DNA from 3 places in the Streptomyces sp. NPDC102258 genome. Region 2 is predicted to be linked to each of the others. Evidence: predicted binding sites of a transcription regulator. Region 2 holds the regulator's gene; each other region holds the start of a gene.
The links. The regulator HrcA, encoded in region 2, represses chaperone genes, less so after heat shock. The targets are predictions, from matches to a motif close to TTNGCACTCNGNNNNNCNGAGTGCNAA.
Positions count from the first base shown of each region.

Region 1: a site for HrcA is predicted at 2,316-2,342, ahead of groES (co-chaperone GroES). Genes of this name have one in related genera too.
Region 3: a site for HrcA is predicted at 7,129-7,155, ahead of groL (chaperonin GroEL). Genes of this name have one in related genera too.

Region 1 covers NZ_JBVJLO010000020.1:69,148-78,612, reverse strand. The annotation lists gene ACZ6ZT_RS28080 (sensor histidine kinase) at 1-966, opposite strand, end outside; gene ACZ6ZT_RS28075 (response regulator transcription factor) at 956-1,639, opposite strand; gene ACZ6ZT_RS28070 (DUF6234 family protein) at 1,718-2,209, opposite strand; gene groES (co-chaperone GroES) at 2,486-2,794, shown strand; gene groL (chaperonin GroEL) at 2,927-4,555, shown strand; gene ACZ6ZT_RS28055 (ester cyclase) at 4,699-5,400, opposite strand; gene ACZ6ZT_RS28050 (SDR family NAD(P)-dependent oxidoreductase) at 5,466-6,239, opposite strand; gene ACZ6ZT_RS28045 (LysR family transcriptional regulator) at 6,380-7,279, shown strand; gene ACZ6ZT_RS28040 (WhiB family transcriptional regulator) at 7,459-7,785, opposite strand; gene ACZ6ZT_RS28035 (response regulator transcription factor) at 8,166-8,777, shown strand; gene ACZ6ZT_RS28030 (sigma-70 family RNA polymerase sigma factor) at 9,190-9,465, shown strand, end outside.
Region 2 covers NZ_JBVJLO010000003.1:281,947-291,411, reverse strand. The annotation lists gene ACZ6ZT_RS06920 (carbohydrate kinase family protein) at 1-25, opposite strand, end outside; gene ACZ6ZT_RS06915 (ribonuclease Z) at 141-1,046, opposite strand; gene ACZ6ZT_RS06910 (histidine triad nucleotide-binding protein) at 1,050-1,409, opposite strand; gene ACZ6ZT_RS06905 (16S rRNA (uracil(1498)-N(3))-methyltransferase) at 1,746-2,489, opposite strand; gene ACZ6ZT_RS06900 (nitronate monooxygenase) at 2,486-3,577, opposite strand; gene dnaJ (molecular chaperone DnaJ) at 3,723-4,862, opposite strand; gene hrcA (heat-inducible transcriptional repressor HrcA) at 4,863-5,879, opposite strand; gene ACZ6ZT_RS06885 (MBL fold metallo-hydrolase) at 6,058-6,789, shown strand; gene ACZ6ZT_RS06880 (DUF3097 domain-containing protein) at 6,818-7,621, shown strand; gene hemW (radical SAM family heme chaperone HemW) at 7,654-8,886, opposite strand; gene ACZ6ZT_RS06870 (AMP-dependent synthetase/ligase) at 9,011-9,465, opposite strand, start outside.
Region 3 covers NZ_JBVJLO010000012.1:144,651-154,115, forward strand. The annotation lists gene murQ (N-acetylmuramic acid 6-phosphate etherase) at 1-646, shown strand, start outside; gene ACZ6ZT_RS21510 (PTS transporter subunit EIIC) at 718-2,262, shown strand; gene ACZ6ZT_RS21515 (S8 family peptidase) at 2,284-3,468, opposite strand; gene ACZ6ZT_RS21520 (LamG domain-containing protein) at 3,759-4,499, opposite strand; gene ACZ6ZT_RS21525 (phosphoribosylanthranilate isomerase) at 4,543-5,166, opposite strand; gene groL (chaperonin GroEL) at 5,309-6,931, opposite strand; gene ACZ6ZT_RS21535 (cold-shock protein) at 7,289-7,498, opposite strand; gene ACZ6ZT_RS21540 (MoaD/ThiS family protein) at 7,900-8,175, opposite strand; gene thrC (threonine synthase) at 8,210-9,465, opposite strand, start outside.

The sequences.
Region 1 (9,465 bases), on a different contig from region 2:
CGCGTCCTCCGCCGCGAGCAGCGCCAGGTCGACGGGTTCGGCGGGGCGCGGCGCGGGTCCCCCGTCGAGCCGGGCCAGCAGCAGCAGGTCGGCGGCGATCCGCTGGAGCCGCTCGGTGTCGGTCAGCGCGGCGGCCACCGACTCCCGGTCGGGGCGCTCCCGGGCGAGGGCGACTTCCAGCCGGGCGCGGACGGCGGCCAGGGGGTTGCGCAGTTCGTGCGAGGCGTCGGCGGTGAACTGGCGCTGCCGGGCGTCGGAGCGCTCCAGCCGGTCGAGGGTGTCGTTGACGGTCCGGGCCAGCCGGGCGATCTCGTCGGCGCCGCCCGGGTCGGGGACGCGCCGGTCCAGTTCGCTCGCGGTGACGGCGGCCAGCTCGGTGCGGATCGCGGTGACCGGGCGCAGCGCGTGCCCGGTCACCCACCAGGCCAGGGCCGCCGAGAAGGCGATCAGCGGGGGCGCGCCGCCGAGGAGCCCGAGGGCGGTGGCGCGGGTGGCGTCGTCGACGTCGCCGAGCACGGTCATCGCGTACACGGCGTAGGGGGCGCGCGGGTCGTGCGCGCCGGGCGGACCCGGGGTGGTGACCACCACGGCCGCGCGCCGTTCCGCGCCGGGGCGCGCGGGCGGCAGCACGGTCGTGCGGGAGTCCTGGCCGGGCGCGGGGAGCAGCGTGGTGAGGCCGGGGACGTCCTGCGGGCCGCCGCTGGTGGCCACCGTCCGCCCGGCCGCGTCCCGTACGAGGACCAGGTCGACCCCGCTCTCGGGCGCGGGCAGTCGGCCGCCGGGCGGGAGGGTCCGGGTGTCGATCTGGGCGGCCGCCTTCCGGGCGGCCAGCTCGGTGCGGCCGGTGGTGTTGTCGAGGAGGTTGGAGCGCATGAGGGTGAACAGCCAGAGCCCGCCGGTGGCCAGGACGGCGCCCATCGCGAGCGCGGCGGCCAGGGCGGCCCGGGCGCGGACGCTACCGACCACCGTCGGGTGCCATCCGGTAGCCGGTGCCGTGCACGGTGAGGATGGAACGGCGGCCGAAGGGGACGTCGATCTTCTTGCGCAGGGAGGAGACGTAGACCTCGACGATGTTGGGGTCGATGCCGTGGGGCGCCTCCCAGACCTCGTCGAGGATGTCCTGTTTGGCGACCGCCCGGCCGGGGCGCTCCATCAGGCAGGCGAGTACGCCGAGCTCGCGCGCGGTGAGCTCGATGTCCTGGTCGCCGCGCCGGCAGCGGCGGTCCTGCGGGTCGAGGACCAGGTCGCCGGCGCGCAGCACGGTGGGTTCGGGGGCGGCGGCGCGGCGGGCGAGGGCGCGCAGGCGGGCGCCGAGCACGACGAAGGAGAACGGTTTGGTGAGGTAGTCGTCGGCGCCCGCGTCCAGGCCCTCGGCCTCGTCGTACTCGCCGTCCTTGGCGGTCAGGATCAGGACGGGGGTGGGGTCGCCGTGGGCCCGCATCCGGGCGCAGATCTCGGCGCCGCCGAGGCCGGGGAGCATCAGGTCCAGGAGCACCGCGTCGTACGGGCCGCCGGTGAGGGCCAGTTCCAGGCCGCGGTGGCCGTCGTGGGCGACCTCGACGCGGTGGCCGTCGGCGGACAGGCCCTGGCGGAGGGACTCGGCCAGGTTCTCTTCGTCTTCGACCACGAGGATGCGCACGGCTCAACTGTCACATACCGCCCAACGATCACATCCGGCCGAACTGCCCGCCGGGCGGTAGGCCGGTCGCCCGCCGGATCACCCGCCCCGGCATTCGTGGGTGTCCCCGCCGCTGAAGCACTGCCCGTACGTCCCCCGGTACGTCGACGTCGGCGCGGGTTCCGGCCGCGGCTGGTCGCGGGACTGGACGGCGATGGCCGCGGTGCCCGCCAGGATCGCCGCGCACACCAGGGCCTGCACGCATCCGGTGACGGGCGCGCGGCGGCGGAAGGCGCGGCCGGAGAGGACGGCGGCGATCAGGGCCGCCAGTACGAGCCCGCCCAGGACCCAGAGCACGGCTCCGCGCCCGCTGCCGGGCCCGTCGCCGGAGGCGTCCCAGGCGGCGAAGACCGCGTAGAAGAGGCCGAGGGCGAGGGCGCCCGCCTCCAGCAGTGTCAGCAGCAGGGCGCCGGCGATGTCCGCGGCCCAGTCGCTCCCGCCGCGCCCGCCGGGTGTCCGGCCGGGTGTCTCGCCGGGCGTCCCCCCGGGCGGCTCGCCCGAGGTCCCCCCGGATGTCCCCGTCGTCGTCATGCCCGCAGTGTCGTCCCGGTGCGCCCGCCACCGCCTGAGTACGGGTACTCACACCGGCCCCGCACCCTCGCCGCGCGGCTGGAACGCGACGCCGCGCCGAGCTGAATTGGCACTCCGCTTGACCGAGTGCTAATCACCGGAATAGTGTCGCACCTGGCACTCGCCACTGGTGAGTGCCAACGCAGCGACAGGTAGGTTCGGCACCCGCGACGACGGATCGACCTGGTCGCCACCCCAGACAGTTAACCCCGGATCTCCGAAGGGGGAGGTCGGATCGTGACGACCGCCAGCTCCAAGGTTGCCATCAAGCCGCTTGAGGACCGCATCGTGGTCCAGCCGCTCGACGCCGAGCAGACCACGGCCTCCGGCCTGGTCATCCCGGACACCGCGAAGGAGAAGCCCCAGGAGGGCGTCGTCCTCGCGGTCGGTCCGGGTCGCTTCGAGGACGGCCAGCGTCTCCCGCTGGACGTCAGCGTCGGCGACATCGTGCTGTACAGCAAGTACGGCGGCACCGAAGTGAAGTACAGCGGCGAGGAATACCTCGTCCTCTCGGCCCGCGACGTGCTCGCGATCGTCGAGAAGTAAGACACTTCTTCAGTTTTGTTTGAGCTACGCCCCTGGTCACCCCTGCTGATGCCGGGCGGCGAGGGGCGTAGTTCGTTCCAGGCGGTCGCGGTGAGCGGCCGGGGATCGCAACGAGAGGGCTGAACCGCTCCCATGCCGAAGATTCTCAAGTTCGACGAGGACGCCCGTCGCGCCCTCGAGCGCGGCGTCAACAAGCTTGCCGACACGGTCAAGGTGACGATCGGCCCCAAGGGCCGCAACGTCGTCATCGACAAGAAGTTCGGCGCTCCCACCATCACCAACGACGGTGTCACCATCGCCCGCGAGGTCGAGCTGGACGACCCGTACGAGAACCTGGGCGCCCAGCTGGTGAAGGAGGTGGCGACCAAGACCAACGACATCGCGGGTGACGGCACCACCACCGCCACCGTGCTGGCCCAGGCGCTGGTCCGCGAGGGTCTGCGCAACGTCGCCGCGGGTGCCTCCCCGGCCGCCCTGAAGAAGGGCATCGACGCCGCGGTCAAGGCCGTGTCCGAGGAGCTCCTCGCGACCGCCCGCCCGATCGAGGACAAGTCCGACATCGCCGCCGTTGCCGCGCTCTCCGCGCAGGACTCGCAGGTCGGCGAGCTCATCGCCGAGGCGATGGACAAGGTCGGCAAGGACGGTGTCATCACCGTCGAGGAGTCCAACGCCTTCGGCCTGGAGCTGGAGTTCACCGAGGGCATGGCCTTCGACAAGGGCTACCTCTCCCCGTACATGGTCACCGACCAGGAGCGTATGGAGGCCGTCCTCGACGACCCGTACATCCTGATCAACCAGGGCAAGATCTCCTCGATCCAGGACCTGCTGCCCCTGCTGGAGAAGGTCATCCAGGCCGGCGGCTCCCGCCCGCTGCTGATCATCGCCGAGGACGTCGAGGGCGAGGCGCTCTCCACCCTCGTCGTCAACAAGATCCGCGGCACCTTCAACGCGGTCGCCGTCAAGGCCCCCGGCTTCGGCGACCGTCGCAAGGCGATGCTCCAGGACATGGCCACCCTCACGGGTGCCACCGTCATCGCCGAGGAGGTCGGCCTCAAGCTCGACCAGGCCGGTCTGGACGTCCTCGGTTCAGCGCGCCGCGTGACCATCTCCAAGGACGACACGACCATCGTCGACGGCGGCGGCAACAGCGCTGACGTCGCGGGCCGCGTCAACCAGATCAAGGCCGAGATCGAGTCCACGGACTCCGACTGGGACCGCGAGAAGCTGCAGGAGCGCCTGGCGAAGCTCGCCGGCGGCGTCTGCGTCATCAAGGTCGGCGCCGCCACCGAGGTGGAGCTCAAGGAGAAGAAGCACCGCCTTGAGGACGCCATCTCGGCGACCCGCGCCGCGGTCGAGGAGGGCATCGTCTCCGGCGGTGGCTCCGCGCTCGTCCACGCCGTCAAGGTCCTGGAGGGCAACCTCGGCCTGGCCGGCGACGAGGGCACCGGCGTCTCCGTCGTCCGCCGCGCCGCCGTCGAGCCGCTGCGCTGGATCGCCGAGAACGCCGGCCTGGAGGGTTACGTCATCACCTCCAAGGTCGCCGAGCTCGACAAGGGCCAGGGCTTCAACGCCGCCACCGGCGAGTACGGCGACCTGGTCAAGGCCGGCGTCATCGACCCGGTCAAGGTCACCCGCTCCGCGCTGGAGAACGCCGCGTCCATCGCCTCCCTGCTGCTCACGACCGAGACCCTGGTCGTCGAGAAGCCGGCCGAGGACGAGGCCGACGCCGGTCACGGCCACGGTCACGGCCACAGCCACTGAGGCTGACGCCGTCCGACCTGTCTGACCCGTCCGACCCGTCTGACCCGTCCGACGACGTCTGACGTGTGAGAAGGCCCTGGTCACCGCTGCCGAGCGGTGGTGACCAGGGCCTCTCGCGTATCCGGCGCGACCGTATCCCGGGGTCAGCCGGGGGTGGTCGTGCCCAGCTGCCGCATCAGCCCGGGGGCGTCGTAGTACCACCAGTCCTCCGCGATCTGGCCGTTCTCGATCCGGCAGGTCGTGGAGCCCGACATGGTGACCTCCCGGCCGGTCGGCGCCAGGCCCATGAACTCGCCCCGGTGGGTGCCGCGGAAGTCCCACAGCGTGGTGACGCAGTCCCCTTCGGCGAGCTGGAGGGTCGTGGAGAAGGTGAAGTCGAACGCGTCGCGCCACATCGAGATGGTCCGCCGCAGCCCGTCCCGGCCGTTGCCGCGGCCCTCCGTGTCCATCATGTCGTGGCTGACGTAGCCGGACGCGACGCACTCCTCGATGACGTCGAAGTCGCCCTTGACCGCGATGTCCTCGAAGAAACGGTTCGCGACCAGCTTGTTGAGGTACTCGTCCCGGACCACGTCCAGGTTCATGAAGGTGGGCATCCCCTCGCAGAGGGCGACCATCTCCTGGGACATCCGGTCCGTCTCCGGCAGCTGAGAGTTCCTCATGGCCTCCTCGTAGGAGGGGAATTCGACGAGGTCGAGGAAGTGCGTGCGCGCGTCCCGGTCCCGGCCGATCATGGTGTGCGTGACGGTGCGCCGGCCGCTGGTCTGTTCCGCGTACCGGTCGATGAGCGCGTTCATCTCCTCGAACCGCGTCGTCTCGTAATCGATCACCTGTACGAATGTCATCGCGTCGCCTCCCGCGGGTGGATGGGACGCATCCAGTTTAGGGAGGTTTCACCCGATCGGCGGGGTTACTGGGGCCCGTACTTGCGGCCCGTACGGGAGGACACGCCGCCGAGCAGCGCACGCGGCGTCAGTTTCACCACGCTCATCAGCGCCTTGTACCGCGGGTCCGGGATCGACACCGTCTTGCCGCGCGCCAGGTCGGCCAGGGCCGCGGCCACCAGCTTGTCGGCGTCCAGCCACATCCAGCCGGGGATGTTGTCGGTCCCCATGCCCGCCCGCTCGTGGAACTCGGTCCGCACGAAGCCCGGGCACAGCGCCATCAGCCGCACGCCCGAACCCGCGAGGTCCTTCGCGGCGCCCTGGGTGAACTGCACCACCCAGGCCTTGCTCGCGCCGTAGGTGCCGCGCGGGACGAAGGCGGCCACCGAGGCCACGTTGACGACGCCGCCGCGCCCGCGCGAGCGCATCGACGCGGTCGCGGCCGAGGTCAGCCGCAGCACCGCCTCGATGTGCACCTTGATCATGGTCAGCTCGTCGGCCATGGACACTTCGAGGTAGCGGCCCTTGTTGCCGAAGCCCGCGTTGTTGACCAGCAGGTCGACCGGGTGCGTACGGTCGCCGAGGCGGCTCTCGACCGCCGTGATGCCCTGCTCCGTGGAGAGGTCCGCGGCCAGCACCTCCGCCTCGATGCCGTGCCGGTCGTGCAGTTCGGTGGCCTGCTCGGCCAGCCGCTTGGTGTCGCGGGCCACCAGCACGAGGTTGTGTCCCTGGGCGGCCAGCCGCCGGGCGAAGGCGGCGCCGATGCCCGCCGTGGATCCCGTAATCAACGCAGTCGTCATGTGCGCAACCTAGCCGCCGCCACGGCGGCCGTATGTAGCTGCCGGGTACACGGGTATGGCCCGGGCGGGCCTGACTGGCGCTGCTCAAAGGGGCGGCCGGAGATGGGCGCCGCGCTCAAAGCCTGGCTTATGCTCGAAGGGTGATCGAAGCACGCCATCTCCGGGTCCTGCGCGCCGTCGCCGGGACCGGGTCCTTCTCCGCCGCCGCCCGCGAGCTCGGCTGCACCCAGCCCGCCGTCTCCCAGCAGATGAAGGCGCTCGAACAGTCGGCCGGCACCCCGCTGCTGATCCGCACCGGCCGCGAGATGCGGCTCACCCAGGCCGGCGAGGCGCTGGTGCGGCACGCCGCCGGGATCCTGGCCGGGCTGACCGCCGCCGAGGAGGAGGTCGCGGCCATCGCCGGGCTGCGCGCCGGGCGGGTGCGCCTCGTCTCCTTCCCGAGCGGCAGCTCGACCCTGGTGCCCACCGCCCTCGCCGCCATGCGGGCCGCGCACCCCGGCACCCGGATCTCCCTGGTCGAGGCGGAGCCGCCGCGGTCGGTGGAGATGCTGCGCGAGGGCGACTGCGACGTGGCGCTGGCCTTCCGCTACGGGGGCGCGGCCGGGGCCGCCGCGGAATGGGAGGACCTGGTGGTCACCCCGCTGCTCACCGACCGGCTCGTCGGGCTGGTCCCCGAGGGGCACCGGCTGGCCGGGGCCGGGCGGGTCGGCATGGCGGAGCTGGCCCGGGAGCCGTGGATCGCGGGCTGTCCGCGCTGCCGCCGCCATCTGGTGGAGGTGTGCGAGGACGCGGGCTTCACCCCGCGCATCGACTTCGCCACCGACGACTATCCCGCCGTGGTCGGCCTGGTCGGGGCCGGGCTCGGGGTCGCGGTGCTGCCGGAGCTGGCGGTGGAGTCCGTCCGGGCCAAGGGCGTGAGCACGCTCGCCGTGGAGCCCGCCGTGGAGCGGGAGGTCGTGGCGCTGACGCTGCCCGACCTGGCCCGCGTACCGGCGGTGGCGGCGACCCTGGGCGAGCTGGCGCGGGCCGCCACGCGCTGACCCGGTCCCCCCCCGGCGGAGTCCGGGTGGAATCCGGGGGAGGCGGTGCGGCCGAACGGGGGGGCGGCCCGGCCTGCGGGCCCGGCGGGTGCGCTGCGCCCGGCCCGCGTACCGAGGGGTCGCGGCGGGGCGTACCGGAGTTGAGGAAACGTTCCTTCGGGTGGTTGCGGCGGGGCCGCTCAGTGCGGGGCGATGGGTCCGCTCGTGGTGGAGGCGGGGATCAGGCGGTGTCGCGCGCGGCCCATCAGCTCCTCGCGTTCGTCTTCGGTCAGGCCGCCCCACACCCCGTAGGGCTCGCGGACGGCGAGTGCGTGCGCGGCGCATTCCGAGCGCACCGGGCATCTCATGCAGACCTCTTTAGCCGAGGCCTCGCGCGCACTCCTGGCCGCGCCCCGCTCGCCTTCCGGGTGGAAGAAGAGGGAGCTGTCGACTCCGCGGCAGGCAGCCAGCAGCTGCCAGTCCCAGAGGTCGGCGTTCGGTCCGGGGAGGCGGGAGAAATCTGCCATGGGTAGTCCCTCTTGGTGCCGGTACTGAGGCGGATACGGTCCATGTCTCCACACCTACTGTCTGAGTAGATGTAAATATGACTCATTGGGAATCTAGCCTCAGACACATGGCAAACGGAAGAAAAGCCGCCAAATAGGGCATAGCTCCAGATGGAGGACGGATGGCCTGCGCCTCCCGAGCCGTGATCGCGTCCTCACGTAGAGTGCCGAAGGTGTCCGTCCGACCCGTAACTCTTTCGAGTGACCGTCGTTGAGAGAGCGAGTGCGGTTGAACCGAGAAGTTCCCGGACAGGTGTCCGAGGGCATCGATCGCACAGGTGACGATACGTACCAGCCTGGAGGCTCAAGGTGACGCGCATCAGCAGCTGCGGAGGGCGGTCATGACATCCGTCCTCGTCTGCGACGACTCCCCGCTTGCCCGAGAGGCGCTCCGTCGCGCGGTTGCCACCGTGCCCGGCGTCGAGCGTGTGACGACGGCTGCCAACGGCGAGGAAGTCCTCCGCCGCTGGGGTGCCGACCGCTCCGACCTGATTCTGATGGATGTACGGATGCCGGGGCTGGGCGGTGTCGAGACGGTCCGCCGGCTCCTGTCCGCCGACCCGGGCGCCCGCATCATCATGCTGACGGTCGCCGAGGACCTGGACGGGGTGGCCCTCGCGGTCGCCGCCGGCGCCCGCGGCTACCTGCACAAGGACGCCTCGCGCGCCGAACTGCGGGCCACGGTCACCCAGGCGCTCGCCGACCCCACCTGGCGACTGGCCCCGCGCCGGCTCCGCTCGGCCGAGATGGGCGCCGCGCCCACCCTCACCGCGCGCGAGATCCAGGTGCTGGAGGGCATGAGCCACGGCCGGTCCAACGCGGAGATCGGGCGCGAGCTCTTCCTCTCCGAGGACACGGTCAAGACCCACGCCCGCAGGCTCTTCAAGAAGCTCGGCGCCTCGGACCGGGCGCACGCCGTGGCGCTCGGCTTCCGCTGGGGCCTCGTCCGCTGATCCGCGGCAGCCGTCGGACGGCCGTCCGGAGCGCTCCCGTCCGCCGTCGGCGGGCGGGGCGGTACTTCCTCCGGCCGCCGTCGTACGGCCCGTACCGCCCGCCGTACGCCTCGTACGGCCTGTCGTACGGCCTGTCGTGCGCCTCGTCGAACGTCCTGTCGTACCCGGTGACCCGCCGGGGGTTGGCAGGGCACAATCCGGGGGACGTGTCGCTTCGGGCGCGATGCCGCATCCTTGGTGGTGTGCCGCATTCTTGGAGAGGTCGAGTCCCCGGGTCCCCGGGGGCGACGATTCGGGCCGAGCGGAGGGGAGGGTGCACATGATGGGTTCCGGCGCACCCGCTCATAACGCTTCGATGCACAACACGGACCACGGTGCCGCGAATGCTCCGGCGCCAAGGCACCATGGATTGATGCGCGACGACGAGGCCCTGGGCTCACCCGCGGCCACAGGCCCCACCGGCGCCGCCAAAGGCGGGCACGCCGGGGCCGTCAGCGCGCTCGTACGCCGTGCGGTGGACGGCGACGAGCAGGCCACGCACGATCTGCTGGCCTTCGTGCACCCCCTCGCCATCCGCTACTGCCGGACCCGGCTGTCCCGCCTCCCGGGTGACGCTCGTCACTTCGTGGAGGACCTGGCACAGGAGGTCTGCGTCGCCGTCCTGATGGCGCTGCCCCGCTACCGGGAC
Region 2 (9,465 bases):
AGTGTCGTTTCTGCTTGCGGTTCATGGGTGGAAAGCTGCGAGCCCTGCCCATGGACGGCAGGAGCGAAACCCAGTGTGACCCATCTCACCGGGCACTCGCTCCTCCGCGCGGCCGCCGGGCCGCCGCCGGGCCGCCGCCCCTACGGCCGCTTCGGTACGGGAACCCGTGCGAGGTCCGCCGCGATCGTCAGCCCGCCCTCGAAGCCGGCCGCGCGGGCCTCGCGTTCGAACTCCGAGGGGTCGGAGTAGCGCTGCGAGAAGTGCGTCAGCACCAGGTGCCGGACGCCCGCGTCCCGCGCCACCCGCGCCGCCTGCCCGGCGGTGAGGTGGCCGTGGTCCTCGGCCAGGCGGACGTCGGCGTCGAGGAAGGTCGACTCGATGACCAGCAGGTCGCAGCCCTCGGCCAGCTCGTCCACCCCGGGGCACAGCCGGGTGTCCATGACGAAGGCGAACCGCTGCCCCGCCCGGTGCTCGCTCACGTCCTCCAGCGCGACCGCGCCGAGCCGTCCCTCGCGCTGGATCCGGCCCACGTCCGGCCCCTTGATCCCGTGCTCCGCGAGCAGTTCCGCCACCATGCGGCGGCCGTCCGGCTCGGTCACCCGGTAGCCGAAGGACTCCACCGGGTGCGAGAGCCGCCGCGCCTCCAGGAGGTACGGGGGCCCCTCGGCGAGGGTCCCGTCCCGCTCCACCGGCTCCTCCCGCAGCCGCACGGTCTCCCGGTAGGCGGTGGCGTAGCGGAGCCGGTCGAAGAACTTCTGCCCCGAGGCCGGGTAGTGCGCGGTCACGGGGTGCGGGACCTGGTCGAGGTTGATCCGCTGGATCACCCCGGCCAGGCCGAGGCTGTGGTCACCGTGGAAGTGGGTGACGCAGATCCGGTTGATGTCGTGCGCGGCGACCCCGGCCCGCAGCATCTGGCGCTGCGTGCCCTCGCCCGGGTCGAAGAGGATGCCCTCGCCGTCCCAGCGCAGCAGGTAGCCGTTGTGGTTGCGGTGCCGGGTGGGGACCTGGCTGGCGGTGCCGAGGACCACGAACTCTCGTACGGACACGGGCTATCCGGGGGGCCACTGGAGGCCACGGCCGCCGAGGACGTGCGCGTGGGTGTGGAAGACGGTCTGCCCGGCCCCGGTGCCGGTGTTGAAGACGATCCGGTAGCCCTGCTCGTCGATCTTCTCGTCGGCGGCGATCAGCCCGGCCTCGCGCAGTATGTCGGCGGCCACGGCCGGCTCGGCGGCGGCGAGGGAGGCGGCGTCGGGGTAGTGGACCTTCGGGATGATCAGGACGTGCGTCGGCGCCTGCGGGTTGATGTCGCGGAAGGCGACGGTCGTCTCGCTCTCGCGGACCACGGTCGCCGGGATGCTCCCGGCGACGATCTTGCAGAACAGGCAGTCCGCCTGCGGTTCCCCGGCCATGGCCGTGCCTCCGGTGTCGTGCGTTGATCGGTCGGGGCATCGTAACCGCCGCTCCCGCCCGCCGGGCCGTCACCGGCGGACGAGGCCGGGGGTCCGTACGGGCCGGCGGGACGACGACCGGCGACCCGCGCGCGCCGGCCGGGATACGACCAGACGCCCGCGCGCACAGGCGGGACTACGACCAGCGGCCCGCGCGCACCAGCGGGGACTACGTCCGGCCGCCCACGCGCACCGGCAGGGCCTCGTCCGGCCGCCCGCGCGCATCGGCACGGCTACGTCCGGCCGCCCCTGCGCACCGGCGAGACTGCGACCAGCCGTCCGTGCCCGCCCGCCGGACTACGACCAGCGGCCCGTGCGGGCCAGCAGGACGGCGGTCGCGGCCGTGCCCGCCGTCGAGGTGCGCAGCACCGAGCGGCCCAGCCGGTACGGGTGGGCGCCGGCCTCCGCGAAGGCGGCAAGCTCCTCCGGGGAGACCCCGCCCTCGGGTCCGACGACCAGCACCACCGAGCCGGAGGCGGGCAGCCGCACCGTGGCCAGGGGCCGCGAGGCGGCCTCCCGGTCCTCGTGGAGCACCATCGCCAGGTCCGCCTCGGCCAGCAGGGCGGCAACCTGCCGGGTGGACAGCGCCTCGGCCACCTCGGGGAAGCGCACCCGGCGCGACTGCTTGCCCGACTCCCGGGCGGTGGCCCGCCACTTGGCGAGGGACTTCGCCCCGCGCTCGCCGCGCCACTGGGTGATGCAGCGGGAGGCCTGCCAGGGGACGATGGCGTCGACGCCGGTCTCCGTCATCGTCTCGACCGCCACCTCGCCCCGGTCACCCTTCGGCAGCGCCTGCACCACGGTGATCCGTACGTCCGGCTCGGGCTCCTCGGCGGTCCCCGAGACGGAGACGACCAGCCGGTCCTTGCCCTCCGCCGCCGTGACGACCGCCTCCGCCCAGCGGCCGCGGCCGTCGGTGAGGACCAGTTCCTCGCCCGGGTTCAGCCGCTTGACCGACACCGCGTGCCGGCCCTCGGGGCCGTCCAGTACGTACTGCGGCCCCGCGGGGACCTCTTCGACCACGAACACCGGGGCCGTCATGACGCTCTCCTCATCTGCAACACCTTCAACGCGCGCTGCGCCTCGGCCAGTTCGGCCACCAGCACCTCCACCAGCCGCGCCGCGGGCAGCGCCCGCGCCAGCCGGTGGCCCTGCCCCGCCCACAGGGCCATGCCCTGCGGGTCGCCCGCCTCGGCGGCCGCCTTGCGCAGTCCCGCGGTCATGTGGTGGACCTGGGGGTAGGCGGCCGGGGCGTACGGTCCGTGCTCCCGCATGAAGCGGTTGACCAGGCCCCGGGCGGGGCGCCCGGAGAAGGCCCGGGTGAGTTCGGTGTGCCCGAACAGCGGGTCGGTCAGGGCCCGCTTGTGCAGGGGGTGCGCGCCGGACTCCGGGCAGGCCAGGAAGGCCGTGCCGAGCTGCGCCGCCTCGGCGCCCGCCGCGAGCACCGCTGCGATCTGGGCGCCGCGCATCAGGCCGCCCGCGGCGGTGATCGGGAGCGCCACGGCCTCCCGTACCTCGGTGACCAGCGCGAGCAGGCCGACGCCCGCCGTGCCGTCGGTCTCCGGGTCGTCGCGGTGGGTGCCCTGGTGGCCGCCGGCCTCGACGCCCTGGACGCAGACGGCGTCGGCGCCCGCCGCCTGGGCGGTGCGGGCCTCGTCGGCGGAGGTCACGGTGACGACGGTGCGCGTACCGGCCGCGCGCAGCCGGGCGAGGGCCTCGGGCACGGGGCAGCCGAAGGTGAAGGAGACGACCGGGACCGGGTCCTCCAGCAGGATGGCGAGCTTGGCCTCGTAGCCGTCGTCGCCGGTGCCGAGGGTGTCCTCCTCGGCGATCGAGACCCCGTACCAGTTGGCCTCGCCCGCGAGCTGGCCGCGGTAGGTCTCGATGGCGGCGGGATCGACGTAGCCGGTCTGGGGGAGGAAGAGGTTGACGCCGAAGGGGCGGCGGGTGAGTCCGCGCAGCCGCTTGATCTCCTGGTACATGCCGTCGGCGGTCTTGTAGCCGCCGGCGAGGCAGCCGAGTCCGCCGGCCTCGCACACGGCCGCGGCGAGGGGCGGGCAGGAGACGCCGCCCGCCATGGGAGCCTGCACGATCGGGTACGGGTGGAGACCGTTCGGTGCGGAGGACATGGACTGCATCGTGCCACGTCCGGCGCACCGCACCGAATCACGGCAATTCGCCTGGCATAGTCCGCTTCCCTCCCGCCGTGAGGGAAGCACGGAGCCCGGTCCGGGGCGTCCCCGGACCGGGCTCGTACGTGCTGTCGTACCGGGCTCAGCGGCCGTTGAAGGCGTCCTTCAGCCGGCTGAAGAGGCCCTGCTGGCCGGGGGCGAACTGGCCCGTCGGGCGCTCCTCGCCGCGCAGCTTCGCGAGCTGGCGCAGCAGCTCCTCCTGCGGGGCGTCGAGCTTGGCGGGAGTAGTGACCTCGACGTGGACGATGAGGTCGCCGCGGCCGCCGCCGCGCAGGTGCGTGACGCCGCGCCCGTGCAGCGGGATCGCCTGGCCGGACTGGGTGCCGGGCCGGATGTCGATCTCCTCCAGGCCGTCCAGCGTCTCCAGCGGGCACTTGGTGCCGAGCGCCGCCGCCGTCATCGGGATGGTGACGGTGCAGTGCAGGTCGTCCCCGCGGCGCTGGAAGGTCGGGTGCGGCAGTTCGTGGATCTCCACGTACAGGTCGCCGGCGGGGCCGCCGCCGGGGCCGACCTCGCCCTCGCCCGAGAGCTGGATCCGGGTGCCGTTCTCGACGCCGGCCGGGATCTTGACCGTCAGGCTGCGGCGGGAGCGGACCCGGCCGTCGCCCGCGCACTCGGGGCACGGGGTCGGGACCACGGTGCCGAAGCCCTGGCACTGCGGGCAGGGGCGCGAGGTCATGACCTGGCCCAGGAAGGACCGGGTGACCTGCGAGACCTCGCCGCGGCCGCGGCACATGTCACACGTCTGCGCGGAGGTGCCGGGGGCGGCGCCCTCGCCGGAGCAGGTGGTGCAGACGACGGCCGTGTCGACCTGGATGTCCTTGGTCGTCCCGAAGGCGGCCTCGTCCAGCTCCAGGTCCAGACGGATCATGGCGTCCTGGCCGCGGCGGGTGCGCGAGCGCGGTCCGCGCTGCGAGGCCTGGCCGAAGAAGGCGTCCATGATGTCGGAGAAGTTGCCGAAGCCGCCGGCGCCGAAGCCGCCCGCGCCCGCGCCGCCGCCCGAGGAGGACAGCGGGTCGCCGCCGAGGTCGAAGACCTGCTTCTTCTGCGGGTCCGAGAGGACCTCGTAGGCGGCGTTGATCTCCTTGAAGCGCTCTTGCGTCTTGGGATCGGGATTGACGTCCGGGTGCAGCTCGCGGGCGAGCCGCCGGAAGGCCTTCTTGATCTCGTCCTGCGATGCGTCGCGGCGCACGCCGAGAACGGCGTAGTAGTCCGTGGCCACTTACGACTCCGCCAGGATCTGTCCGACGTAACGTGCCACTGCGCGTACCGCTCCCATCGTTCCGGGGTAGTCCATGCGGGTCGGTCCGACCACGCCGAGTTTGGCGACTGCTTCGCCGCCCGAACCGTAGCCGACCGAGACGACCGACGTGGAGTTGAGTCCCTCGTAGGCGTTCTCGTGGCCGATGCGTACGGCCATCCCCGACTCACTGGCCTCGCCCAGCAGCTTGAGGAGCACGACGTGTTCCTCCAGCGCTTCGAGCACCGGCCTGATCGTCAGGGGGAAATCATGTCCGAAGCGGGTGAGGTTGGACGTGCCGCCGATCATCAGCCGCTCTTCCGCCTCCTCCGCCAGCGTTTCGAGGAGGGTCGCCAGGACGGCCTTGACGGTCGCCCGGTCGTCGGTCTCGAACGACTCCGGAAGGTCCTGCACGAGCTGCGGCACGTCGGTGAACCGACGGCCGACGACCCGGCTGTTGAGCCGCGCCCGCAGATCGGCGAGGGAGGTCTCGCCGAAGGGGGTCTGGGTGTCGACGAGCCGCTGCTCGACCCGCCCGGTGTCCGTGATCAGTACGAGCATCAGCCGGGCCGGGGCCAGCGACAGCAGCTCGACGTGCCGGACGGTGGAGCGGGTCAGCGAGGGGTACTGGACGACGGCGACCTGCCGGGTGAGCTGCGCGAGCAGGCGCACCGTGCGGCCGACCACGTCGTCGAGGTCGACGGCGCCGTCGAGGAAGTTCTGGATCGCCCTGCGTTCGGGCGTGGACAGCGGCTTGACCCCGGCGAGCTTGTCGACGAAGAGGCGGTAGCCCTTGTCGGTGGGGATCCGGCCGGCGCTGGTGTGGGGCTGGGCGATGTAGCCCTCCTCCTCCAGCACGGCCATGTCGTTGCGCACGGTGGCGGGTGAGACGCCGAGCCGGTGCCGCTCGGTGAGGGCCTTGGAGCCGACCGGCTCCTCCGTCCCGACGTAGTCCTGGACGATGGCGCGCAGCACTTCGAGTCTGCGTTCACTGAGCATCGCGCACACCTCCGGATGCGGTCGGTCGGTCGTCGGTCGGTCGTTCACTGTGCGTCGGCCGGGCTTCCCCGGCCCCTCGTTGGCACTCTGCGCACCCGAGTGCCAGAGATCCCCCGGTCAGTGTACGGGTGGGCGGTACGGGGCGGGCAAGGGTGGCCCGCCAGGGTAGCGTCGCCGCATGGACGTACGTTGGGAAGAGGCGGGCTGGGAACGGCTGACCGGACGGGCCGGACGACGACGGCTTCCGGTGTGGGACTGCACCGTGGGGCTGGTGGTGGGGGACGAGTCGGTGCTCCTGGTCGACCCCGGTTCGAGCGTGCGCGAGGGGACCGGGATCCGGGCCGAGGCGGAGCGGCTGACCGGTCGGCGCGTGACCCATATCGCATTCACGCACGGACATTTCGACCATGTGCTGGGCGCTCCGGCCTTCTCGGGCGCCCAGTGCTACGCGGCGGTCGGCCTGGACCGGCTCCTGGCGACCCCGGGCGGCCGCGAGGAACTGCGCCGCGGCGCGGTCTCGCACGGTCTGGACGAGGCGGAGGCCGCCGGGGCGGTGGAGCTGCTGCGGGCGCCGGAGCACCTGGTGTCGGGCGAGCGGACGCTGGAGCTGGGCGGCGTCCAGGTGCTGCTGGCCAACGTGGGGCCGGCCCACTCGCAGCACGACCTGACGGTGCTGGTGCCGGGCGAGCGGGAGGTGGTGTTCTGCGGGGACCTGGTGGAGGAGTCGGGCGAACCGCAGGCCGGCCCCGACGCCGTGCCCGGGCAGTGGCCCGCCGCCCTGGACCGGCTGCTGTCGCTGGCAGGGGACGACGCGCTGTACGTGCCGGGTCACGGAGCGGTGGTCGACGCCGGCTTCGTCCGTGGGCAACGCGCCACACTGGCGGCCCGGTTCGGCGTGTCGGGGGCGTGAGCGGGGCCGCTCTCCTATCGTCGGCCGGATGCGTGAGTACTCCCCCGACCTGACCCCGCAGTGGAAGCGCGCCAGGGCCGTGCCCGAGGTGCCCGCGGACCCCGATCTGGTGGTCGAGGTGGCGGGCACCGACTTCTGCGGGGCCGTGGTGGGCTGCGAGGCGGGCACCGTGACCCTGGAGGACCGCTTCGGCCGGCGGCGGGTCTTCCCCATGGAGCCGGCCGGCTTCCTGCTGGAGGGCGCGGCCGTGACCCTGGTGCGCCCCTCGCGGGCGCCCGCCGCGCCCGCCCGCACGGCGTCGGGCTCGCTCGCCGTGCCCGGGGCGCGGGCCAGGGTGGCGCGGGCGGGGCGGATCTACGTGGAGGGCCGCCACGACGCCGAGCTGGTGGAGCGGGTCTGGGGCGACGACCTGCGCGTCGAGGGGGTCGTCGTGGAGTACCTGGAGGGCGTCGACGACCTCCCGTCGGTGGTGGCCGGCTTCGCCCCGGCCCCGGACGCCCGTCTCGGCGTGCTGGTGGACCACCTGGTGCCGGGCTCGAAGGAGTCCCGGATCGCGGCGGCCGCGGCCGGCCCGGACGTGCTGGTCGTGGGCCACCCGTACGTGGACATCTGGCAGGCGGTGAAACCGTCCGCGCTCGGCATCCCGGCCTGGCCGGTGGTCCCGCCCGGCCAGGACTGGAAGACGGGCGTCTGCCGGGCCCTGGGCTGGCCCCCGAACACCGGCGCCGCCTGGCAGCACATCCTGTCGCGCGTGTCCTCGTACAAGGACCTGGAGCCGGTCCTGCTGGGCCGCGTCGAGGAACTGATCGACTTCGTCACGGCCCCGGCCTAGCCAGGGCGGGGCGCCGCGAGCCGCAGGGCCCCTCAGTCGACCAGGTCGCGCACCACCGCGTCGGCCAGGAGCCGGCCGCGCAGGGTCAGCACCGCGCGCCCGGCCTCGTACGGAGCCGCCTCCAGCAGCCCCTCGGCCAGCGCCTTCGCGGAGGCGGCGAGGCCGGCCGGGGCCAGCAGGGACAGCGGGACGCCGTCGGCCAGGCGCAGCTCCAGCAGGATCCGCTCCACGCGGCGGTCCTCCGCCGACAGCAGCTCGCGCCCCGCGCCCGGGGAGCGGCCCGCGGCCAGGGCCGCCGCGTAGGCGCCGGGGTGCTTGACGTTCCACCAGCGGACCCCGCCGACGTGCGAGTGGGCGCCCGGGCCCGCGCCCCACCAGTCGGCGCCGCGCCAGTACAGCTCGTTGTGCAGGCACCGGCCGGCCTCGGTGGTGGCCCAGTTCGAGACCTCGTACCAGGAGTACCCGGCCTCGGCCATGACGGAGTCCGCGATCAGGTACCGGTCGGCGTGGACGTCGTCGTCCGTCATCGGGACCTCGCCGCGGCGGATCCGGCGGGCCAGCTGGGTGCCCTCCTCGACGATCAGGGCGTAGGCGCTGATGTGGTCCGGCCCGGCGCCGAGGGCGGCGGCCAGGGAGGCCCGCCAGTCGTCGTCGCTCTCGCCCGGGGTGCCGTAGATCAGGTCCAGGTTGACGTGCTCGAAGCCGGCCGCGCGGGCCTCGGCGACGCAGGCCTCGGGGCGTCCGGGGGTGTGGGTGCGGTCCAGCACCTTCAGGACGTGCTGCCGGGCGCTCTGCATGCCGAAGGAGATCCGGTTGAAGCCGCCCGCGCGCAGCTCCGCCAGGTACGCCGGGTCCACGGACTCCGGATTGGCCTCGGTGGTCACCTCGGCGTCCTCGGCCAGCCCGAACTCGTCCCGGATCGCCGCGAGCATCCGTACGAGGTCCCGCGCGGGCAGCAGGGTGGGCGTGCCGCCGCCGACGAAGACGGTACGCACGGCCCGGGGGTCGTCGCCGAGCACCTTGCGGGCCAGGCGGACCTCGTCGATCAGGGTGTCGGCGTAGTTCTCCCGGGAGGCGAGCACGCCGCCGGTGCCCCGCAGCTCGGTGGCCGTGTAGGTGTTGAAGTCGCAGTAGCCGCAGCGCGTCGCGCAGTACGGGACGTGCAGGTAGAACCCGAGCGGCCGGTCCCCGGCACCCGCCAGGGCGTGCGACGGCAGCGAGCCGTCTTCGGGCATGGGTTCACCGTCGGGCAGTGCGGAAGGCATGGACCCATTGTCCCGCACCGCCCCATGGTCGTTTACGCGTCCGGCCCGGGGCGGCCGGACGGCCCGGCGAGCCCCGGCCGGGCCCCGGCCGGGCGCGCGGTCCCGGGCCGGACGGCCCGGCCGGTCAGGCCTCGCGGGCGCCCTCGTACATCTCGTCGATGAGGTACTTGAACTCGCGCTCGACCACCGGCCGCTTCAGCTTGAGGCTGGGCGTCAGGTCACCGTGCTCGACGTCCAGGTCGCGGGGCAGGAGGCGGAACTTCTTGACCGTCTGCCAGCGCTGGAGGCCCTCGTTGAGGGTCTGGACGTACGTCTCGACCAGGCGGCTGGTCTCGGGCGCCGCCAGGACCTCCTGGTACGTCTTGCCCTCCAGGCCGTTCTCGGAGGCCCAGACCAGGATGGCCGGCTCGTCGAGGGCGATCAGGGCGGAGCAGAAGTTCCGGTCGGCGCCGTGCACGACGATCGTCGACACGTACGGGCAGATCGCCTTGAACTGGTTCTCGACCTCGGCCGGGGCGACGTACTTGCCGCCCGAGGTCTTGATCAGGTCCTTCTTGCGGTCGGTGATGCGCAGGTAGC
Region 3 (9,465 bases), on a different contig from region 2:
CACCTTCAACACCGACCCGGCGCAGGTCGTCGGCCTGATCGCGGGCGGCCCGTCCGCCCTGGTCAGGTCCATCGAGGGGGCGGAGGACTCCGCCGAGCTGGCCGCCGCGGACCTCGACGCCCTGGGCCTGGGCGCCGACGACAGCGTCGTCGGCGTCTCCGCCTCCGGCCGCACCCCGTACGCGGTCGGCGCCGTCGAGTTCGCCCGCCGCCGCGGCGCGCTCACCGTCGGGCTGTCCTGCAACGCCGGCTCCGCGCTCGCCGCCGCCGCCGAGCACGGCATCGAGGTCGTCGTCGGACCCGAGCTGCTCACCGGCTCGACCCGGCTGAAGGCGGGCACCGCGCAGAAGCTCGTACTGAACCTCATCTCGACGGTGACGATGATCCGCCTCGGCAAGACGTACGGGAACCTCATGGTCGACGTACGCGCCTCCAACGAGAAGCTGCGCGCCCGCTCCCACCGCATCGTGGCGCTGGCCACCGGCGCGTCCGACGCGGAGATCGAAGCCGCCCTCACCGCCACTGGCGGCGAGGTCAAGAACGCCGTCCTCGTCCTCCTCGGCGCCGTCGACGGCCCCACCGCCGCCACCCTCCTCGACGCCTCCGGGGGCCACCTGCGGGCGGCCCTCGACGGCGCCCGCTCCTGACCGGCCCCGCCCCCCTGCCCGCCCCGCCCGATCCGCCCGCCCCGCCCGCTCCCGACGCAAGGCGACCCACCATGTCCCCTGACAAGAACCGCGCCACCGCAGCCGCGATCCTTCCTCTGGTCGGCGGCCCGGACAACATCACCTCCGTCGCGCACTGCATGACCCGGCTGCGCATCGGCCTGCGCGACCGCGCGCTCGTCCAGGACGCGGGACTCAAGGCCCTCCCCGCGGTCCTCGGCGTGGTCGAGGGGGACACGTACCAGATCGTGCTCGGCCCGGGCACCGTCGCCCGCGTGACCCCCGAGTTCGAAGCCCTCGTGGAGGAGGGCCGCGCCCCCGCCGCACCCCCGGCCGCCCCTTCCCCAGCCGCCCCCGCCGCGCCCGCCGCCGACAGCGCGGACACCGCCCCCCGGCCCGTCACCGCCGAGGGACTCGCCGTCCGCGGGGCCGCGTTGAAGGAGGCCCGGAAGGCGCGCAACGCCACTCCGTTCAAGCTGTTCCTGCGCCGCGTCGCGAACGTCTTCGTCCCGCTGATCCCCGCCCTCATCGGCTGCGGCATCATCGCCGGTCTGGGCGGCCTGCTCACGAACCTCGGCTGGGCCCCCGCCCTGGTCCCCGCCCTCGCCGCGATCGGCGGCGGCTTCATGTCCCTGATCGCGGTCTTCGTCGGCTTCAACACCGCCAAGGAGTTCGGCGGCACCCCGGTCCTCGGCGGCGCGGTCGCCGCGATCATCGTCTTCCCCGGCGTCACGAAGATCGACGCCTTCGGCCGGGACCTCTCCCCCAGCCAGGGCGGCGTCCTCGGCGCGCTCGCGGCCGCGCTGTTCGCCGTACAGGTGGAGAAGTGGTGCCGCAAGCGGGTCCCCGAGACGCTGGACGTGCTGGTCACGCCCACCCTCACCGTGCTGGTCTCCGGCCTGGTCACCCTCTTCGGCCTGATGTTCCTCGCCGGTACGGTCTCCAGCGCCATCGGCACCTTCGCCACCCGGCTCCTCGCCACCGGCGGCGCCTTCGCCGGGCTCCTCCTCGGCGGCCTCTTCCTCCCCCTGGTGATGCTCGGCCTGCACCAGGCCCTGATCCCCCTGCACACCACCCTCATCCAGGAGAACGGCTACACGGTCCTGCTGCCGGTCCTCGCCATGGCGGGCGCGGGCCAGGTCGGCGCGGCCCTCGCCGTCTACGTTCGCCTCCCCCGCAACGGCTCGATCCGCGCGACCATCAAGTCCGCGCTCCCGGCCGGCTTCCTCGGCGTCGGCGAGCCGCTGATCTACGGGGTCTCCCTGCCGCTGGGCCGCCCCTTCGTCACCGCCTGCGTCGGCGGCGCGGCGGGCGGCGCCTTCGTCGGCCTCTTCAACCAGCTGGGCGTGGCCTTCGGTTCGACCGCCATCGGCCCCTCCGGCTGGGCGCTGTTCCCGCTGCTGGACGGCACCGCGGGCCCGGGCGCCATCCTCGCCGTCTACGCGGGCGGCCTGCTGACCGGCTACGTCGTGGGCTTCGCCGGGACCTGGTTCTTCGGCTTCACCCGGCAGATGCTGGCCGAACTCGACACCGGCCCCGAGCCGGACCCGGCCGCGCCCGCCGCCGCCGGGCCCGCGAAGGAACCCGTACCGGCGTGAGGCGCGGCGCCGGACCCGGACTCAGAGCCCGTTGGTGAACAGCAGCCGGTTCGGGCTGCCGTCGCTCAGGTTCTCGATGACGTCCTTCGTGGACTTGTCGGCGAGGAAGCCGCGCACCTCGGCCGGCAGGGCGTTCGGGTGCTCGGCCTTGTAGAGGGCCGCGACGCCGGTGACGTGCGGCGCCGCCATCGAGGTACCGCTCAGGTTCACACTGCCGCCGCCCGGCTTCGCCGAGGTGATGTCCTTGCCCGGGGCGTAGATGCCGAGGCACCGGCCCCAGTTCGAGAAGTCGGTCTCCTCGTCGAAGCGGTTCGTCGCACCGACCGTCATCGCGCCGGCGGCCGAGGCGGGCGAGATCTGGCAGGCGTCCCGGTTGTCGTTGCCCGCCGCGACGACCGGCAGCACGCCCCGGTCGGCCACGGCGGTGACGGCGTTGTTCACGGCGGTGGACCGGTCACCGCCCAGGGAGGCGTTCAGGACCGCCGGCTGGTGGGCGTGACCGGCGACCCAGTCGAAGCCCGCGATGATCCCCGACCAGGACCCCCGGCCGTCACAGCCGAGGACGCGCACGCTGACCAGCTCGGCCTTGCGCGCCACCCCGAAGGTGGTGCCGCCGACCGTGCCCGCGACGTGCGTGCCGTGGCCGTTGCAGTCCGCGCCGTCGCGGCCGTCGCCGATCGCGTCGAACCCGCGCACCGCGCGGCCCCCGAAGTCGGGGTGCGCGAAGTCGATGCCGGTGTCCACGACGTACGCGGTCACCCCCTGGCCGCTGCCGTGGGCGCTGAAGTCGTTGTCGAGCGGCAGGAACCGCTGGTCGATCCGGTCCAGCCCCCAGGAGTGCGCGGGCGACATGGCCCCGACCCCCGGCCGGGGCATGGGCGGGGCGCTGACCCGCGCGTCCTGTTCCACGGACGTCACGCCGTAGGCCTCCCGGACGGCCTTCAGCTGCTTTTTGGTGAGGTTCGCGGCGAACCCGTTGATCGCCCGGCCGTAGGTGAACTTCGGCTTCAGACCGAGGGCCTTCGCGAACTCCGCCGGACGGAAGGTCCTGGAGAGGGTGACGATGTAACTGCCCGGGATGGCGTTCGCGGCGGTCAGGAGCGGGGCCGGAGTCGGCTCGGGAACTGCGGCGGAGGCCGTACCGGCCGCCACGGGGGTCAGGGCGAGGACGGCGGCGGCGGTCAGGCGCGCGACGGACAGACGCATGGGGGGAGCTCCCTGGAGTGCGTGTGGATCGGCGTGGAGCGGCCGCGCCCGTCACCGGCGAACGGCTCCCGGGAGGCGGCCCCCTCCTGCATCGGGATCCTCCGGCGGCGGGCTTGAGCCGCCCCCCGCCGCCTGGCCGATCCCCCGGGACCTCCGGGCCCGGCCCGCGCACCCACTCCGGAATCGGTCGTCCCTGGCCGGCACGCCGGGCGGCACCCGCGGCCACGGCCCGGAAAAATTCACCCGTACGGGCGACCAGCGCGGCTTCCGCCGACCACGTGCCGGCCGGCTCAGGCCCGCAGCACCCGCAGCATGGACACCTCGTAGGACATGCGCGTCAGCTCGGGCCCGGGCGCCGGGTGGTAGCGGCCGGCCGAGACCGAGAGGTTGACGATGAGGTACGCGTGCCAGCCGCGCCCCACACCCCTGCGGTCGGAGAAGACGCGCAGGCCGTTGACCCACCAGACGACGGAGCTCCGGCCGAACTCCACCTTCAGGTCGACCCAGGCACCGGGCCGCACGGACGGGTCCCGGTGGTAGCGGTGCGCCTCCCGGACGTGGTTGGACAGCTCCAGCAGGTCGGGGTTGTCGGGGTGGTACTCGAAGACGTCGATCTCCTGGCCGCCGTCGCGCCAGGTCCAGATCGCGGGCCAGGCCCCCGTCTCCACGGGCAGCCGGACGCGGGCCTCCAGCACGTCGCCGGTGCGGACGGTGAACCCCTCGTCGCTGCCCTCGGTGGTGAGCAGCCCGGTGTCCCAGTTCCCGTCGGGGCGCAGGGTGGCCAGGAAGGTCCCGCCGCGGCTGTAGGCGGGGTCGGCGACGAGGTGGTCGAGCTTGTTGTCGCCCGGGTTGACCGGGCCGCCGTCGGGATAGGCCCAGGAGCGGCCGGCCACCCACTGGGTGGTCGAGGCGAAGTCGGCGGTGAAGACGGGGTTACGGGGCGGGGCGAGGCCGGGCAGGCCCCCGCCGCCGCCTCGGGGGGCGAGGCGGCGGGTCAGGCGCCGCAGCCAGCCGAACGTTTCCGGTTCCATGGGGCCGTTCTGCCCGTTCGGCCCAACGCGCACACCGATTTTCTCACGCTGGGTAATCATACGATCGCGCTGCGGTGAGGAAGGCGCGGATCAGCTCGGGGGACTTCACCCCGCGCTCCGCCTCGACCCCGCTGGAGACGTCCACCCCCCAGGCGCGGGTCGCGGCGAGGGCCTCCCGCACGGTCCCCGGAGTGAGCCCGCCGGCCAGCAGCCAGCGCCCCTCGGGGGCGGTGAACTGCGCCGATCCCCAGTTCCAGGGCCTGCCGGAGCCCGGGTCCGGGGCGTCGAGCAGCAGCAGGTCCTCGCCGTACTCGCCGCAGCGCCGGACGTGCTCGGCGGTGGCCCGCAGCAGGGTCCGGCCGGGGGCGCGCAGGGCCTCGTAATGTTCCGGGCCCTCCTCCCCGTGCAGCTGTACGCCGCGTACGCCGCTCTCCTCGGTGAGCCGGCGCACCTCCTCCACGTCCTGCCCCCGGAACACCCCGACGGTCAGCACCCCTTCGGGCACGCGCGCCACCAGCTCCCGCGCGGCGGCGGCGGTGAGGGTGCGCGGGCTGCCGGCCGCGAACACGAACCCGACGGCGTCGGCTCCGGCCGCCACGGCCGCGTCGAGGTCCCGCGCGGTCTTCAGCCCACAGATCTTGACGTACGGCCCACTGCTTGCGCTCATGCCCCGAGTCAACCAAACGCGACCGTGCCGTGGCGATACGTCCCACCAGGCGGGCATGCGGTCCGCACCGTGGAACGCCCGAGGGCGGCACCCCGGTGGGGTGCCGCCCTCGTTCGAGAACAGCCGATCAGCCAGGGGCCGATCAGAAGTCCATGTCACCGCCCGGCATGCCGCCCGGGGCGCCCGCGGCGGCCTTCTCCGGCTTGTCGGCGATGACGGCCTCGGTGGTCAGGAACAGCGCGGCGATGGACGCGGCGTTCTGCAGCGCGGAACGCGTGACCTTCGCCGGGTCGATGATGCCCTCGGCGATCATGTCGACGTACTCGCCGGTCGCGGCGTTCAGGCCGTGACCGATCGGCAGGTTGCGCACCTTCTCGACGACGACGCCGCCTTCGAGACCACCGTTGACGGCGATCTGCTTGAGCGGGGCCTCCAGCGCGAGCTTCACGGCGTTGGCGCCGGTCGCCTCGTCACCGGTGAGCTCCAGCTTCTCGAAGACCGAGGAGGCCTGGAGCAGGGCCACGCCACCACCGGCGACGATGCCCTCTTCGACGGCCGCCTTGGCGTTGCGCACGGCGTCCTCGATGCGGTGCTTGCGCTCCTTGAGCTCCACCTCGGTCGCGGCACCGGCCTTGATGACGGCCACGCCGCCGGCCAGCTTCGCGAGGCGCTCCTGGAGCTTCTCGCGGTCGTAGTCCGAGTCGGAGTTCTCGATCTCGGCGCGGATCTGGTTGACGCGGCCCTGGACCTGGTCGCTGTCACCGGAGCCGTCGACGATGGTCGTCTCGTCCTTGGTGATGACGACCTTGCGGGCGCGGCCGAGCAGGTCGAGACCGGCGTTCTCCAGCTTGAGGCCGACCTCCTCGGAGATGACGGTGCCGCCCGTGAGGATGGCGATGTCGCCGAGCATGGCCTTGCGGCGGTCGCCGAAGCCCGGGGCCTTGACGGCGACGGACTTGAAGGTGCCGCGGATCTTGTTGACGACCAGGGTCGACAGGGCCTCGCCCTCGACGTCCTCGGCGATGATCAGCAGCGGCTTGCCGGACTGCATGACCTTCTCCAGGAGCGGCAGCAGGTCCTTGACCGAGCCGATCTTGGAGTTGACGATCAGGATGTACGGGTCGTCCAGGGACGCCTCCATACGCTCCATGTCGGTGGCGAAGTACGCCGAGATGTAGCCCTTGTCGAAGCGCATGCCCTCGGTGAGTTCCAGCTCCAGACCGAAGGTCTGGGACTCCTCGACGGTGATGACGCCTTCCTTGCCGACCTTGTCCATGGCCTCGGCGATGAGCTCGCCGATCTGGGTGTCGGCGGCGGAGATGGAGGCCGTGGAGGCGATCTGCTCCTTGGTCTCGACATCCTTGGCCTGCGACAGCAGGGCGGCGGAGACGGCCTCGACGGCCTTCTCGATACCGCGCTTGAGGGCCATCGGGTTGGCACCGGCGGCCACGTTGCGCAGACCCTCGCGGACGAGCGCCTGGGCGAGCACGGTGGCGGTGGTCGTACCGTCGCCGGCGACGTCGTCCGTCTTCTTGGCGACTTCCTTGACCAGCTCGGCGCCGATCTTCTCGTACGGGTCTTCGAGCTCGATCTCCTTGGCGATGGAGACGCCGTCGTTGGTGATCGTGGGCGCGCCCCACTTCTTCTCAAGGACGACGTTGCGACCCTTGGGGCCAAGGGTGACCTTGACGGCGTCGGCGAGCTGGTTCATGCCACGCTCGAGACCGCGCCGGGCCTCCTCGTTGAACGCAATGATCTTGGCCATCTGAAGTGGTCCTCCAGGACTGGGGTTCCCCCCGCGCAGCCAGGCGTAAGGGGAGGGTGGATTGCTCCGGACCGCGCCCGCGCCCGCGACGGACGGCCTGCGGAGCCGGCGGTTCCTTCCCGCCGGACCCGTCGGGCCTCACCGACCCGGTCCTCGTCTGAGTAGCACTCTCGACCGGAGAGTGCTAACGCCAATGATTAGCACTCGACCCCCGCGAGTGCAAGCGGCTTCGGGCGATTTTGGACGGCTTCCGGCCGTGCGCCGCGGCGGCGCCACGCACGAGGGGCCCGCATCCCGTGCCGGGATGCGGGCCCCTCGTGGTGTCTGTGCTGGTCGGTGGTCGGTCGCGCTGGGGGCTCAGCCGGCAGCAGCGAGCTTGACCATGTCCGCCTGCGGACCCTTCTGGCCCTGCGAGATCTCGAACTCGACCCGCTGACCCTCTTCAAGGGTGCGGTACCCGTCCATCTGGATGGCGCTGTAGTGGACGAACACATCCGCACCACCGTCGACCGCGATGAAGCCGTAGCCCTTCTCCGCGTTGAACCACTTGACGGTGCCCTGAGCCATGCCTAACTCCCCTATTACTGGCCCTTGCGCGGGTCCGCACTTCGCGGACCCGGGTCAGAACTCGCGCCGGAACGCCTCGACCGCGGCTGAATGTATCCGCACCGGTGCTGTCCGCAACAGGTCATTCCGATGAGAATTCTGGACACGCGGAAACATTGAAATAGAGTGAAAATTTGGCATAGGGCAGGGCAACTCGGACCAGGCAATCTTCACCAAAGCCCCAAACCGCACGCGCATGTTGACTCAATGTCAACCCTCACGGGGCCCGTTCATATGCGGCGGGCAAGAACACCGGAGGGGACTTCCCCAACTCTACCGCGCCCAATCAAGCAGAATTGCCCCCTCCGCTTATTAGCGGAGGGGGCAATTCACTTCACGTCCGCCGCCCGGAGGCGCCGGCGTCAGCCGCCCGCGACGGCCGGGATGATCGAAACGCCGGCGCCGTCCGGCGTCGCCGCCTGCAGGCCGCCCTCGAAGCGCACGTCGTCGTCGTTGACGTAGACGTTCACGAACCGGCGCAGCTTGCCCTGGTCGTCCAGGACCCGCGCGGCGATGCCGGGATGGCTCTGCTCCAGCGACGCGATGACCTCGGCCAGGGTCGCGCCCTCGGCCGGGACCTCGGCGACGCCGCCGGTGTAGGTGCGCAGGATGGTGGGGATGCGGACGTTGACGCTCATGGCGCTACCGCCTTTCCGGGAGACGTGGGAGGGGTCAGGCCAGACCGGCGGCGCGGAACGCGTCCAGGCTGGGGCGGATGGTGGCGCTCTGGCCGCTGTCGGCGGCCACCGCCTCCAGGGTCTTGAGCCCGTCGCCGGTGTTCAGGACCACGGTGGTCAGCGCCGGGTCGAGCTGCCCGTTCTCGATGAGCTTCTTCGTCACGCCGACGGTCACGCCGCCCGCGGTCTCGGCGAAGATGCCCTCCGTCTGCGCCAGGAGCTTGATGGCCTCGACGACCTGCGTGTCGTTGACGTCCTCCACGTAACCGCCGGTGCGCCGCGCGATGTCCAGGACGTACGGGCCGTCCGCCGGGTTGCCGATGGCCAGCGACTTGGCGATGGTGTTCGGCTTCTGCGGGCGGACCACGTCGTGGCCGGCCTTGAAGGCGGTGGACACCGGGGAGCAGCCCTCGGCCTGGGCACCGAAGATCTTGTACGGCTTGTCCTCGACCAGACCGAGCTTGATCAGCTCCTGGAGGCCCTTGTCGATCTTCGTCAGCTGGGAGCCGGACGCGATCGGGATCACCAGCTGGTCGGGCAGCCGCCAGCCGAGCTGCTCGCAGATCTCGTACGCCAGGGTCTTGGAGCCCTCGCCGTAGTAGGGGCGCAGGTTGACGTTGACGAAGCCCCAGCCCTCGCCCAGCGGGTCGCCGATGAGCTCGGAGCAGAAGCGGTTGACGTCGTCGTAGTTGCCCTCGATGCCGACCAGGTCGCCACCGTAGATGCCGGCCATGACGACCTTGCCCTGCTCCAGGTCGTGCGGGATGAACACGCAGGAGCGGAAGCCGGCGCGGGCGGCCGCGGCGCCGACGGCGCCGGCCAGGTTGCCGGTGGAGGAGCACGAGAGGGTGGTGAAGCCGAAGGCGCGGGCCGCCTCCACGGCGATGGCCACGACGCGGTCCTTGAAGGAGTGCGTCGGGTTGCCGGAGTCGTCCTTGACGTAGAGCTTGCCGGTGACGCCCAGTTCCTTGGCCAGGTTCCGCGCGTCCACGAGCTTGGTGAAACCGGGGTTCAGGCTGGGCTTGGCGGCCACGTCCGCCGGGACCGGCAGCAGCGGCGCGTAGCGCCAGATGTTCTCCGGACCGGCCTCGATGGCCGCGCGCAGGGCCTCCGGGTCGCCGAGCGGCAGCTCGTAGGCGACTTCGAGCGGACCGAAACACTCGGCGCAGGCGAAAATGGGGCCGAGCTCGAAGCGGGTTCCGCACTCGCGGCAGGAAAGGCCGGTGGCGGGTCCGAGATCGACGGGTCCCA